Regions from separate parts of the Bacillus stercoris genome, predicted to be linked through region 3. Evidence: riboswitches for the same ligand, from Rfam matches in the RefSeq annotation. Region 3 holds a riboswitch; each other region holds the start of a gene.
What was found. A riboswitch is a leader RNA that binds a small molecule or an ion and turns the genes downstream of it on or off. The one in region 3 is predicted to bind S-adenosylmethionine.
Positions count from the first base shown of each region.

Region 1: another riboswitch for S-adenosylmethionine. It lies ahead of QA442_RS12530 (2-hydroxyacid dehydrogenase); the one in region 3 lies ahead of QA442_RS16560 (bifunctional homocysteine S-methyltransferase/methylenetetrahydrofolate reductase).
Region 2: another riboswitch for S-adenosylmethionine. It lies ahead of QA442_RS14105 (phosphoadenylyl-sulfate reductase); the one in region 3 lies ahead of QA442_RS16560 (bifunctional homocysteine S-methyltransferase/methylenetetrahydrofolate reductase).

Region 1 covers NZ_CP121861.1:2,317,216-2,319,481, forward strand. Annotated here, with positions in the region: gene QA442_RS12525 (molybdopterin oxidoreductase family protein) at 1-887, opposite strand, end outside; SAM riboswitch class I at 1,033-1,124, shown strand; gene QA442_RS12530 (2-hydroxyacid dehydrogenase) at 1,220-2,254, shown strand; gene QA442_RS12535 (FGGY-family carbohydrate kinase) at 2,259-2,266, shown strand, end outside.
Region 2 covers NZ_CP121861.1:2,714,293-2,716,558, forward strand. Annotated here, with positions in the region: gene cysP (sulfate permease) at 1-495, opposite strand, end outside; gene QA442_RS14105 (phosphoadenylyl-sulfate reductase) at 507-1,208, opposite strand; SAM riboswitch class I at 1,371-1,476, opposite strand; gene pyrE (orotate phosphoribosyltransferase) at 1,622-2,254, opposite strand; gene pyrF (orotidine-5'-phosphate decarboxylase) at 2,251-2,266, opposite strand, start outside.
Region 3 covers NZ_CP121861.1:3,165,327-3,167,592, reverse strand. Annotated here, with positions in the region: gene QA442_RS16560 (bifunctional homocysteine S-methyltransferase/methylenetetrahydrofolate reductase) at 1-1,278, opposite strand, end outside; SAM riboswitch class I at 1,368-1,485, opposite strand; gene QA442_RS16555 (YajQ family cyclic di-GMP-binding protein) at 1,592-2,083, opposite strand; gene QA442_RS16550 (CvfB family protein) at 2,230-2,266, shown strand, end outside.

The DNA.
Region 1 (2,266 bases), 850 kb from region 3:
GAAGGGGAGATTTTCCCATACATTCTTGCCAGCTGATAAATATCTTCAGTGCTGATCCCGGTGATCATTGATACCTTTTCCGGATTATACTGTTTCACGTGTTCACGGAGCTTGTCGTAGCCGACCGTGTATTCAGACAGGAATGCTTCATCGTGAAGGTTTTCTTTAAATAAAATGTGCATGATGCCAAGGGCAAGTGCGCTGTCAGTTCCCGGCTTTATTGGAATAAACCAATCTGCAAGACGCCCTGTCTGATTTTTATGTACATCGATCACGACAATTTTGGCACCTTTTTTTCGCGCTTTTTGGGCGATCGTAATTTGGTGCATGTTTGTGCTGACAGCGTTAATTCCCCAAAAAATAAATAGTTTTGTATGAATGGTTTCCTCAGGATCGATTCCCGCGCTTATGCCCATTGTATATTTATAGCCTTCAGATCCCGCTTTGCTGCAAATCGTCCGTTCAAGCTGGCTTGATCCCATGCGGTAAAAAAAGCGGCGGTCCATTCCTTCAGCTGTCAATTTCCCCATATTTCCGTAAAAGCTGTAAGGAAGTATGCTTTCAGCTCCCTCTTCATCAATCAGCTGCTTCCAGCGGGAGGTGATCGTATCAATCGCCTCTTCCCAGGAAATCGGTTCAAATATCGCTTGGCCTTTCGCGCCTGTCCGTTTAAGCGGTGTAGTCAGCCGCTTTTCATCATAGATGCGCTCCGTCATGTTTCGAACTTTGTTGCATATGTTTCCAGCTGTGACAGGATGATCGGGATCTCCCTGCACTTTCACAATTTTTCCGTCTTTTTTATGTACTAATAATCCGCACTGATCCGGGCAGTCCAGCGAGCAAACGGATTTAAAAATGCCGTTTTGTTGTGTGGCAAAAGATTTCATGGCCCAGTTCCTCTCTAGTTAGATATTTTGTAAGAATTATAACATTTCGGATGATAACGTCAATTCTGAAAAAAGAGATTGACATCAATCTGAGACTTCTTTATGATAAACGTATTCTTTATTTTGAAAATTACATACTCAACATTTTCTATCCAGAGAGGTGGAGGGACTGGCCCTATGAAACCTCGGCAACATTATTGTGCCAATTCCAGCAAGCGTCAGCTTGAAAGATAGGAAAGCAAGGTTTATACCGGTGTCTGCCTGTAACAGAGCGCGCCTATATATGAATCTCTTTCCATCTTCGGAAAGAGATTTTTTTATGAAAAAATACGATGAAAAGGATGTTTTGCACCATGACGGTTTTGGTTACAGCGCCGTACAACGAAGAAGGGCGAAAAGAGCTTGAAAACTTGTTTAGCTCAGTTATTTATCAATCTTGGAAAGAACAAGGCCGGGCATATCGGGAGGATGAACTCATTCAGCTGCTAAAGGCAACAAATGCGACAGGTTTGATTACTGAGCTTGATCAGGTAACAGACAGCGTATTTGCTTCTGTTCCCGAACTTTCATTTGTCGGTGTTTGCAGGGGAATGCCCTCCAATGTGGATGTGGCAGCTGCTTCAAAAAGGGGTATACCTGTTTTTTATACACCAGGGCGGAATGCACAAGCCGTTGCCGAAATGTTTATTGGAAATGTGATTTCCTTTCTCCGTCATACCAGCGCCTCGAATCAATGGCTGAAGGATGGAAAGTGGAAAAGTGATTACCTGCAGGCTTATGTCAAATTTAAAGGAAATGAGCTAACAGGAAAAACGGTTGGCATGATTGGGTTCGGCGCGGTTGGCCAAAGGATTGCAAAACTGCTGACTGCGTTTGACTGTAAGATAAAGTATTACGATCCATACATTCTAGACGATCATCCGCTGTATGAAAAAGCAGCTCTTAAAACGGTGTTTTCAGACAGTGATATCGTTTCTGTCCATCTGCCTCGTACTGAGGAAACACTTGGACTGATAGATCGGCAATATTTTGATTTGATGAAAGAGAGTGCGATTTTCGTCAATACTTCAAGAGCAGTTGTCGTAAACCGTGAAGATCTTTTATCTGTATTAAAAGAACATAAAATCAGAGGTGCGGTACTAGACGTTTTTTATCATGAACCTCCAGAGGAATCAGATTATGAATTGATCTCATTGCCTAATGTTCTGGCAACACCGCATCTCGCTGGAGCAACCTTTGAAGTAGAGGATCATCACGTATCGATCATGAATGATGCCCTCAAAAAGTGGAAGGTTGAAAAAATTCCCAATATTCCGACATTGTATAACAAAGACAAACTGGGAACAGAGGTAAAGAAAAGAGGTTAACAGAATGAAAAA
Region 2 (2,266 bases), 450 kb from region 3:
GAGGATTTTTTGCTTTTTAGAAGATTTCACTTCAATCTTAAAATAACGAAACAGCTTAGATACGAAATAGGTGAAGCCAAAAGCGAACAGCGGGACAAAAACCCAAAATGTCACAATGATCAGAAGATTATTCACCAACAATACTTTATAAGCCACTCCCACGCCGACAACCGCGCCGACCGTCACTTCACTTGTCGATAAAGGAATGCCGAGCAGATTTGCCGTAAAGAGCGACAGCGCAGCAGCTCCAATAATGATGCAAACAATCGTCAGTGTAATCGTCTGTTCGGGGATAATGCCAGAGCTGATTGTTTTTACGACCTCGCCTCCGCCAATGACCGCCCCGGCCAAGACACCGACTGCGCATAGGATCAAAGCGTAAGTTTTCTTTTTGATGGCTCCAGAGCCGTAAGCAACTCCCATCGAAGCTGCAGCGCCGCTTGCACCAATATTCATCGCGAAAAACAAGCTAAATAAAATAGCGGCTAGTTCCATTTTGCAGCTCCTTATTCATGCAGTCCGCATTCTGTTTTCGCCATACCATTCCATCTGCCTGAACGCAGATCCTCTGCGGTAAAAGCGGGAGCAGTGCAAGGCGCGCAGCCAATACTTGGGTATCCTTGGTCATGAAGCGGATTGTAGTCCAGTTCATTCCGTGATGTGTATCTCCAAATGTCTTTCCAAGTCCAATGGATGAGCGGGCAAACTTTTACTGACTTGAATTTTTCATCTTTGTTTAAGAAATTCGTATTGGCACGGCTTGGCCCTTGATCACGGCGCAGACCGGAAAGCCAGGCTGGATGTCCTGAAAGCGCCTCTCTTAAAGGAACGACCTTTCTAAGGTAGCAGCACTGATTCGGCTCTCTTTCCCACAGTTTGTCACCATATTCTTCGGCTTGTTCCTCAAGGGTGAGGTCTGGTTTTTTCAGGATGATGTTAAGACCTGGATAACGCTCTTTCACTCGTTCAATTGTTTCATAGGTCTCTTTAAAATGAAGTCCTGTATCAAGAAACACAATCTCTGCGTCTTTTTTCACTTTATAAATTAAGTCAATCAAAACGATTCCCTCAATTCCGAAACTGCAGGCATAAACAAGCTGGTTGCCGTAATGGCCGTATGCCCACTTTAAAACTGACAGCGCTCCTTTATAAGGATCGTCTTCCGGAAATGTAATCGTTGGTTCTTCCCAATTATCATACGTTAACATTTCTTCTTTCCTCCTTTCGGAGACAAACAAACAGTAGCTTCCTGCCGGTTGTCTTTTCCCAATTGTAATGTGATTCTTGGCTGGTGATTTCAAACAGCCTTTTTGCCTCTTAAAATAAAAAACTTTCAATCCGGCGGAAAGAAAGACAGGAACAGCATGTAGCCCTTATCTTTCAAAATGGAATTCATTTTGCTGGAAGTAGCACCTTACAAACTATGCAGGTTGCCGGGCTTCATAGGTCCAGTCCCTCAGCCGCTCTTGATAAGTTTTTCAGATTTGTAGTAAATTTTAGCACAATTCTAACATAAGTCAACCCGACTTTTTTTATAGGATTAATAAAAAAACAGGCCTCATGGCCTGTTTTTAAGTACAGCAAGGCTTTGAAGCCTCTTTACATCGTTGGAATTTATTTTTTATTTTTTAAACCAATCTTTTGACTCGGGATTTCGTTTCCATGTTTTCAGCTTTTTTAGATCATCTGAATGAATATTTCCGTTCTCAAGTGCGACCTCTGTGAGCGTATCGTAATCAGTTAATGAGTAGTATGGCAGTTCTGCCTTTGCGAAGGCTTCTTCTGCTTTGGGAAGTCCGTACGTAAAGATTGAGACGACACCAAGCACCTCACAGCCAGCCGCTTGTAAAGCTACACAAGCTTCAAGCACGCTGCCTCCTGTGGAGATTAAGTCTTCAATAACGACCGTTTTTTGCCCTTTCTGCACAGCTCCCTCAATCTGATTGCCTTTTCCGTGCGCTTTCGGCTTGCTCCTCACATAACACATCGGAAGATTCAAACGGTCAGCCGCCAGAGCAGCATGAGGAATACCCGCAGTTGCTGTTCCTGCTATCATTTCAGCTTCGGGAAAATGCTCTTTGACAAGCTTGCTGATGCCTGAGGCGACATCATTTCTGACCTCTGGGAAAGATAGCGTCAGGCGGTTGTCACAGTAGATTGGTGATAAAATGCCGCTTGCCCATGTGAACGGCTCGTTCGGACGTAAAAATACTGCTTGGATGTCTAATAGATGTTTTGCGATGATTTGTTTCAAGATTTGATTCCC
Region 3 (2,266 bases):
AGACGTTGCACCGGGAAAATCCCCGATTTTAGAAGGGTCACCTGTAATAGCAAGCACGTCATTCAGCCCTAACGTATCGAGGCCCATTAAATGTGACTGTAAGCCGATAATGTTACGGTCGCGGCACGTAATATGGACAAGGGAACGCATATCGAGCTGCTGCTTGACAAGGGCGCCGCAGGCAACATTGCTGATCCGCGGGGTCGCCAGAGAATTGTCGGCGAGTGTCAGGGCATCAATTCCCGCTTCTTTTAATTCAGCGGCCGCCGATAGAAATTTGTCAAAGCTCAGTTTTTTCGGCGGATCCAGTTCTACGATAATAGAGCGTTTTTCCGCCGCGATCTCATTCAGACCGGGCTCGGTTCGCTCGTGCTGAACAGAAATGAGTTCTTTCGCCCGGGTTTTGACTTCTTTTTCCGTAATCGGAGCCACCCCGCCAACTGCTTCCGCCATCGCACGGATGTGATTCGGCGTGGTGCCGCAGCAGCCGCCGATAATTCGCGCACCCTGCTTACGGAATTCTGATGCGCTGTTTTGAAAATACGTGTCGTCTGTTTCATAGACGAGCCGTCCCTCTTCAAGCGAAGGAAGGCTGCTGTTTGGATAAACGGATAAGAACACGTCATCAAAAATCGGCACTTCGCTGAGCGCTTCAATCATGTGATAAGGGCCGAGGCGGCAGTTAATGCCGACAATATCAGCTCCGAGATCCGCAATCGAGCGCAATGCGTCAGAAAGCGGCGTTCCGTCCTGCAATACGCCTTGCTCGTGCATGGAGACATGGAGCATAATCGGAAGATCAGTCTCTTTCCGCGCGATTTTCAGCACTTCACGGGCTTCTTCCAAATCATAATACGTTTCTAACAGCAAGCCATCCGGCTCTTCATGCAGCAGCAGGTACAGCTGCTCGCGGAAGCTGCGCTTAATTTCGTCAAGGCTGTACGCGTTTTTATTAAATGTGCGTATGCCGCCCATCGTTCCAAGCACGTATGCATCGCCTGCTGAAGCCCGCGCGATCTTTACGGCCTCCTGATTCATTTTTTTGATGTCATCCTCAAGACCGTGTCTGGATAATTTAATATAGTTGGCCCCGTACGTATTCGTTTGAATAATGTTGGCTCCAGCTTCAACGTACGCTTTATGTATGCGCTGAATTTCCTCCGGCTTTGAAATATTGAGCTCCTCAAAACACCTGTCAATGCCATAGGAGTAGAGGAGCGTCCCCATGGCGCCGTCACCGATTAACACCTGTCTTTGCAAATCTTCTAAAAGTCCCATTGTCTGCCTCCTTTATTCACATCAGCAAGGAAAAAAGAGAAATAAAAAAAGTCCTCTTAAGAAGAAGACTTTGTCAGTGATTTTGTCTCTTCTTATCTTCCAAGCTGTTCGAGCTTGCTGGATTTAGCACCTTGGTCATGGCTAATCGCCATTACACCGGTTGCTGAAGCTTCGTCGGGCCAGTCCCTCTGCTTCTCTTGATAAGAACGGATATGAAATTTTCGTGTCAGGAAGTGCCGTAAGATACCTGGCGTTTTTCCCTTTCTCCAAATTTACCGAAAATAAAGACAATAATCAATAGGAATCAGAAAATTTATCTGAAATTTATAAATTGAACGTCAATTGGCAGATCTGCTCCACGCACAGCTGAGATAATCTGCTGCAGGTCATCTTTGTTTTTTCCGGTGATGCGCACTTGATCATCCTGCACCTGAGATTTCACTTTCAGTCCGGAGTTTTTGATGATCGTATTGATTTTTTTTGCGTTGTCTTTGTCAATGCCTTGAACAAGCTTTGCACGCTGGCGTACCGTTCCGCCTGACGCATTTTCCACCTTGCCGTAATCAATGTTTTTCGTCGGTACGTTGCGTTTAATCAATTTGCTGACCAGCACATCCTTCAGCTGGCTTAATTTAAATTCGTCATCGGAAACGAGGACCAGCTCCTCTTTATCTAAGGAAATATCGCTTTTGCTTCCTTTAAAGTCATATCGTGTACTGATTTCCTTCAGTGCGATTTGGATCGCGTTTTGCACTTCAGGCAATTCGACCTTTGATACAATATCAAATGAACTTTCTTTTGCCATATGAAAACCTCCATAACATTTAACTTATGTGTTGATTATAGTAGAATAAAGAGAAACTTCCAACAGAACAAAGAATCAATTTGGGATGATTGGAAAAAATGTTAACAAAATCCGTATAAAATAAGCGGAACAGGAAGGACGATAGCATGAGACCAGGGCAGCAATTAACCTTGAGTATAGATC